2 regions of the Hominiventricola aquisgranensis genome follow, and region 1 is predicted to be linked to the other one. Evidence: riboswitches for the same ligand, from Rfam matches in the RefSeq annotation. Region 1 holds a riboswitch; the other holds the start of a gene.
What was found. A riboswitch is a leader RNA that binds a small molecule or an ion and turns the genes downstream of it on or off. The one in region 1 is predicted to bind lysine.
Positions count from the first base shown of each region.

Region 2: another riboswitch for lysine. It lies ahead of WMO62_RS03360 (Na+/H+ antiporter NhaC family protein); the one in region 1 lies ahead of dapA (4-hydroxy-tetrahydrodipicolinate synthase).

Region 1 covers NZ_JBBMFC010000019.1:59,996-63,408, reverse strand. The annotation lists gene dapB (4-hydroxy-tetrahydrodipicolinate reductase) at 1-476, opposite strand, end outside; gene dapA (4-hydroxy-tetrahydrodipicolinate synthase) at 478-1,377, opposite strand; lysine riboswitch at 1,473-1,648, opposite strand; gene WMO62_RS11195 (cob(I)yrinic acid a,c-diamide adenosyltransferase) at 1,699-2,193, opposite strand; gene WMO62_RS11190 (single-stranded DNA-binding protein) at 2,272-2,898, opposite strand; gene typA (translational GTPase TypA) at 3,126-3,413, shown strand, end outside.
Region 2 covers NZ_JBBMFC010000004.1:107,470-110,882, forward strand. The annotation lists gene WMO62_RS03340 (SatD family protein) at 1-281, shown strand, start outside; gene WMO62_RS03345 (arsenate reductase family protein) at 384-740, shown strand; gene WMO62_RS03350 (hypothetical protein) at 756-1,034, shown strand; gene WMO62_RS03355 (gamma carbonic anhydrase family protein) at 1,053-1,538, shown strand; lysine riboswitch at 1,596-1,766, shown strand; gene WMO62_RS03360 (Na+/H+ antiporter NhaC family protein) at 1,884-3,398, shown strand.

The DNA of each region.
Region 1 (3,413 bases):
GCCAGAGCAAGTGCTGTTCCACTGGGTGCATCCAGCTTGCGGTTGTGATGCTTCTCCACGATCTCAATATCAAATCCGGCCGGCACAAGAATCTTTGCTGCGTCCTGAAGAATCTTCATGAGCATGTTGATACCAAGGGACATGTTAGCAGAACGAAGGACTGCCACCTGACTGCTGGCTTCCTCCAGGCTCTTTAACTGCTCCTCGCTTAAACCGGTAGTACACAGTACAACCGGAACTTTTTTTTCTGCACTGTACGCGATCAGTCCATCCACTGCCTTCGCAGAAGTGAAATCAATGATCACATCTGCTTCTACCGTACATTTATCAATAGAAGGAAATACCGGATAACCGTTGTCACGGCAGTCTACCGGATCTACTCCTGCTACAATCTCGATCTCCGGGTCATCCTTGATCAGTCCTGTGATCACCTGACCCATATGGCCGTTACAGCCATGCATAATTGCTCTGACCATCTTAGTTTTCTCCTTTTGCTTTTATGCCAAATGCTGCCATGGCTTCCTTTAACTGTGCCTGATGCTCTGGCTCCATCTCTGTCAGCGGCATACGTAAAGGTCCTGCTTCCCAGCCCAGCATGTTGAGAGCTGCTTTTACCGGGATCGGGTTCACTTCACAGAACAGTTTCTCAATAACTGGAAGTGCTTTTAACTGAAGTTCACGACTGCCTGCCACGTCACCTGCCATGAATTTGGCTACGATGTCATGAGTCTCTCTCGGAGCCACGTTAGACAGTACAGAGATCACACCTTTTCCGCCAAGAGACAGAATCGGAACGATCTGGTCATCATTACCGGAATAAATATCACAGCTGTCACCACAGAGCTGTGCCACTTTGGCGATCTGGGAAATATTTCCACTTGCTTCTTTCACCGCTACAATGTTCTCTACATGTTTTGTCAGATAAGCAATCGTCTCAGGCGTCATATTTACACCGGTACGTCCCTGAATATTATAAAGGATGATCGGAATCTTTACAGAATTGGCAATGGCTGTAAAATGTGCGATCAGACCTTTCTGGGTTGCTTTATTATAATAAGGAGATACCAGCAGCAGACCATCTGCGCCGTATTTTTCCGCTTCCTGAGACAGATAGATCGCAGTCTGAGTACAATTAGAACCAGTACCTGCGATCACAGGGATTCTTCCAGCTACTTTCTCAATCGTAAAACGGATGGCTTCCAGATGCTCCTCATGAGTCAGCGTGGAAGACTCACCAGTAGTTCCACAGATGATGATCGCATCTGTTCCATTCTCGATCTGATAATTCAGAAGTTCTTCCAGCTTCGGATAATTCACCTCGCCATTTGCTTTCATAGGTGTTACAATTGCTACTCCTGCACCTGTAAAAATAGACATATCTTCTCCTCCTGCTATTTTCTTTTTTGATATAAATGAAAAGAAGAGAGGCGTGCCAGTATACGCCTCTCCAGATTCTTACTACTTATCTTGATTGTCCGGATAGCGCTCCATCTGTTCCAGATGACAGTCATATGGTTATTGACCACATGCCCAAGATCCGGACTTGCAGAATATCCGGCCTTTCGGCGCTTACCCCTTTCGGCTGTCTTCCAGTGCCTCTGCTGCATCCGACCGTCTACTGATGATTCACGCGACCTCTATCTCTTTTGTTCAATTTTCTTCAATATAGCATCTTCCAGATGCTTTGTCAACAAGCCCTTAAGATTCCTTCAAGGCAGTGATCTGATAGACATCATCCGCCCAGTCCATCATCTCAGGACACAGCTTAATGCCTGTAAATATCAGCTCTGTAGTGTCAGAAGCCTCCCCCAGAAGCTCATGCACTTCCTCTGCTGATACAATCCCCTGCTCCACCAGTCCCAGGACCTCATCCAGGATCAGCACATCGCATTCTCCCGTAGCCAGCACCTTCTTTGCAAAGTTCAGACCATTCTTCATATTCATGATCTCTTCCTGCTGCTCTTCAGGTGCCAGATCTTCAAAAGCCGCCTCTCTCCGCTGAAAACGGAATAACTTGATCTCCGGTTCCAGCCGCTGGATAAAGCTGATCTCCTCATCTGCCTTCCGGCATTTCATAAACTGAACGACGAATACAGAACGCCCGAGGCTGGCTTCTTTGATGGCCTGCCCCAACGCTGCCGTCGTCTTTCCTTTTCCACTTCCGCAATATATCTGAAGTTTACCCTCTCTCATAGTACCCTCTCTATTCCTGACTCCAAACAATTAGCTGTTTTCGTCTATCTTACACCAGGTATATAAGAAATGCAAGTATTACTCCAGGTACTCAAGCTTGCTTACAGACACCTCATAGGCGATCCTGCGCTCGCTCTCTGTCTCATCTATTTTCTTCATATATTCCCTGCTCTGGATCCGTCCCCAGATCTGCGTGTGGCCTCCCACTTCAAAACCTGAAGCAAATCTTGCATTTCTTCCCCAGCAGATACACGGAATGTAGTCCGATTTTCCATAAGGACGGTTCACCGCCAGCAGAATATCCGCAATTTCTCTTCCAAGCGGTGTCTTCCGATAAACCGGCGCCTTGCAGATGTATCCATCCAGGAAGATCTGGTTGGTCTTGGAATTCTCTACTTCCTCATCCATGAATTCCAGTTCCCGCACAAAGACTGACAGCACCAGCCGGTTCTTCTTCTCTTCATGCCTGTTGTAAGACCGGAACTGTCCGGCCGCCCGGATGCAGGCACCCCTGTAATCTGCATTCACATCAATGAGTCTTTCTGAAATCATCAGTGGTATCACATCACAGGAGTCGCTGAGTCTTCTGACCGATACATCCAGCATATAGAAGCCTTCCCCAAAGACTTCATGACTGAACACAAACCCCGACACAACCTCCCCGATAATGGACACCTGGTTGTTTTCAATAATCTTATCCGACATATTTTTGTTCTCCCTTCCTTTTGACGAAGTGTCTCTCGTACTTTTGTCTGTAAAATATATTCATGGTCCTTACCAAATATTCCAACTATTTCAAAAAATATACATTTCAAAAAATTTCACGGAACTGCAAGAAAAAGCTTGTTTTCTGGGGAATTTGTGTTACACTATTAAATTTGTAGGATTTAAACAGGACAGAAACGTTATAAGATACAAAGAAGAGGTTAAATATGAAGAGAGAAGATGTAAGAAATATTGCCATCATCGCTCATGTAGACCATGGTAAAACCACTCTGGTCGATGAGCTTCTGAAACAGAGCGGTGTGTTCCGTGCCAATCAGGAAGTAGCTGAGAGAGTCATGGACTCCAATGACATTGAGAGAGAAAGAGGAATCACCATTCTCTCCAAAAATACCGCTGTTTTTTATAAGGATACAAAAATCAATATCATCGACACCCCAGGTCATGCAGACTTCGGCGGCGAGGTTGAGCGTGTACTGAAAATGGTAAACGGTGTC
Region 2 (3,413 bases), on a different contig from region 1:
TTCAGATTTCTGTGTATGAAAAAAAATGTTTTGAAACAGAAGAAATAAATGCGATGTTTTCACTTTTGAAAATAATTGAAGATAGCTGGACAGAGAAACAACGTTATACAATATGGGATATGATGATTCACCAAGGAAGTCAGGAAATGTGCGCTGAAAGAATGGATATAACTCAGTCAACGGTTGCAAGGAGACTGGCGGATGGAAAGTATATCATTTACCAAAGAACAATGGAAGTCATTGATGAAGCAATACGAAGATTAGGAAATAAGAAATGGTAATCAGATATTTGTTATTATTGGCCTTGGGGCATGTGTTGTTTTTTGTAATATAATTATTTTAAACTAAAATATATATTAAATGAAGGGACAGGAGGATACAGTATGTTATTTTTAGAATATCCAAAATGCAGTACTTGTCAGAAAGCGAAAAAATGGCTGGATGATCACGGAATCGCTTATGAAGACCGTCATATTAAAGAGCAGAATCCCAGTGAGGAGGAATTGAAAGCCTGGCATGAGGAAAGTGGATTTCCGCTGAAAAAATTTTTTAATACCAGCGGAATGCTCTACAAAGAAATGCAGTTAAAGGACAAACTGCCGCAAATGTCAGAAGAAGAGCAGTATGCATTGCTGGCAACGGACGGTATGCTGGTGAAACGACCGGTTCTGGTGGGGGATGGTTTTGTGCTGACCGGATTTAAGGAGAGCACCTGGGCGGAGGCACTTGGCATCAAATAAAGGAGGCGAAAATTTATGGGAATTGCAGAGATGTTGGATGAATTAAAGCAGAAGGCGCACAATGATTCCGCACTTCGTGAAGAACTGCTTGCCACCAGGAAGGAAGCACAGCCCTATGCCGCGTTCTGTAAGAAATGCCGGGAGCTTGGATATGAAATCTATGAGATGGATCTGCTCACCGCAGGAGAAGAAGCCTATGCGGCCATGCGCCGGAGCACCAACGGCGGCGGAGAGAATTCTCCCATGCTGGAAGGTGAAGATGATTATTATGAGCTGTTTTTTGCGGGTCTGTAAGTAAAGGAGAGAAGACCGATGAAGAAACCACGGATAGATGAACAGGCAGTGGTGGCAGACGGAGCTGTTGTACTTGGCGATGTGACGATTAAGAAGGATGTAAGTATCTGGTACAATGCAGTGATCCGAGGGGATGTTAATTCAATCAGTATTGGTGAAGGAACGAATATTCAGGATCTGGCAGTGCTGCATGTGGATGCAGATGCGTCCCTGGCTATTGGGAAAAATGTGACGATAGGCCATGGAGCAATCCTTCATGGATGTACGATCAAGGATCAGGCTTTGATTGGCATGGGAGCCATTGTGCTGAACGGTTCTGTGATCGGAAAGGGAAGTATGATCGCAGCGGGCGCACTTGTGCCCCAGAATACGGTAGTGCCGGACGGAGCTCTCTATATGGGAAATCCTGCCAAATTTAGAAGGATGCTGACGGAAGAAGAACTGACAGCAAACCTGAAAAATGCAGCAAATTATATAAAAGAGAGTAAAGATCTGAATAATTAGTCAAATACCTATTGCCCTTATAGGTATTTCGTGATAGGATAGCAAAGAAATAAATGTAAAAATGATAGAGGCGCAGGCTTCATGAGTAGATGTCAGTATACGGTCGGAAACGGCTGGCATGGAAAGGGGAGACTGCCGAAGGAATCTGGATATTCCGAGAGAAGGGTTCCTGGGCTGCCGCAGAATATGCGTCAGACTGTCACAGGGCTGTGGAGCGCTATCATTGGTCGGACATAATAAGAAGAGACCATGGATGCAACCAGTCGTTGTGTTCATGGTTTTTTTATGCTATAAACCGTTTGGTCCGGGCTCTATCGTATTTGCAAAAGAAGGGAGATTTTTATCATGGAATATGTACCTGCTATGTATGCCACATTCTGGGCGCTGATACCGCCAGTTGTGGCAATTGTTCTTGCGTTGATCACGAAAGAGGTGTATTCTTCGCTGTTTGTTGGAATTCTGGTTGGAGGTCTGTTCTATTCAGGATTCAGTTTTGAGGGAACCATCGTTCATATCTTTGAGGATGGAATCATTGGAGTATTGTCCGACAGCTACAATGTGGGTATCCTTGTGTTCTTGATCATTCTGGGAGCCATTGTATGTCTTATGAACAAGGCTGGTGGATCAGCAGCATTTGGCCGCTGGGCAAGTGACCATATCAAAACACGCACAGGTGCACAGCTTACAACCGTTGCGCTTGGTGTTCTGATCTTTATTGATGATTATTTTAACTGCCTGACCGTTGGAAGTGTTATGCGTCCGGTGACAGACAAGCATAATATTTCCCGTGCAAAGCTGGCATATCTGATCGATGCGACTGCAGCACCGATCTGTATCATTGCACCGATCTCCTCCTGGGCAGCTGCCGTTACTGGTTTTGTCGAGGGAGAGGATGGACTGTCACTGTTCATCAGTGCGATCCCGTATAACTTCTATGCACTGCTCACCATCGTGATGATGCTCACCATTGCAGTGTTGAATATTGATTTTGGCTCCATGAAGATTCATGAGGACAATGCGAAAAAAGGCGATCTGTTCACCACACCGGACCGTCCTTATGGAGAAGCAACCGAGTTGGAAGACACTGGAAAAGGAACAGTCAAGGATCTGTTGATTCCGATCATTGCACTGATCATCTGCTGCGTCATCGGTATGATCTATACCGGTGGATTCTTTGAGGGTGCGGATTTTGTAACTGCATTCTCCAACAGTGATGCATCTGTAGGTCTTGCCATCGGAAGTGCATTTGCACTGGTGATCACCATTCTTCTGTATGTAAGCCGCAGAGTACTTGGATTCAAAGAGTGTATGGATTGTATTCCGGAGGGCTTCAAAGCTATGGTACCGGCTATCATGATCCTGACTTTTGCATGGACTCTGAAATCCATGACCGACAGCCTGGGAGCTGCAGAGTTCGTAGCTGCTCTGATCAAAGGAAGCGCATCAGGTATTGTAAATCTGCTTCCGGCTATTATCTTTGTAGTTGGATGCCTGCTGGCATTTGCAACCGGAACTTCCTGGGGAACTTTCGGAATCCTGATCCCGATCGTTGTAGACGCATTCCAGGCAACCAACCCGACACTGATGACCATTGCAATCTCTGCCTGCATGGCAGGAGCTGTCTGCGGAGACCACTGTTCACCAATCTCTGATACGACCATTATGGCATCTGCAGGAGCGCAGTGTAATCATGTAAATCATGTATCTACACAACTGCCGTATGCAGTCAGTGTGGCAGCCATTTCCTTTATCACCTACATCGTGGCAGGATTTGTGCAGTCCGCATGGATCTCACTGCCGGTTGGTGTGGTGCTCACACTGGGATATCTGTTGTTCATGAAAAAACGTACAGAGGCATAAGAATTACATAATTGA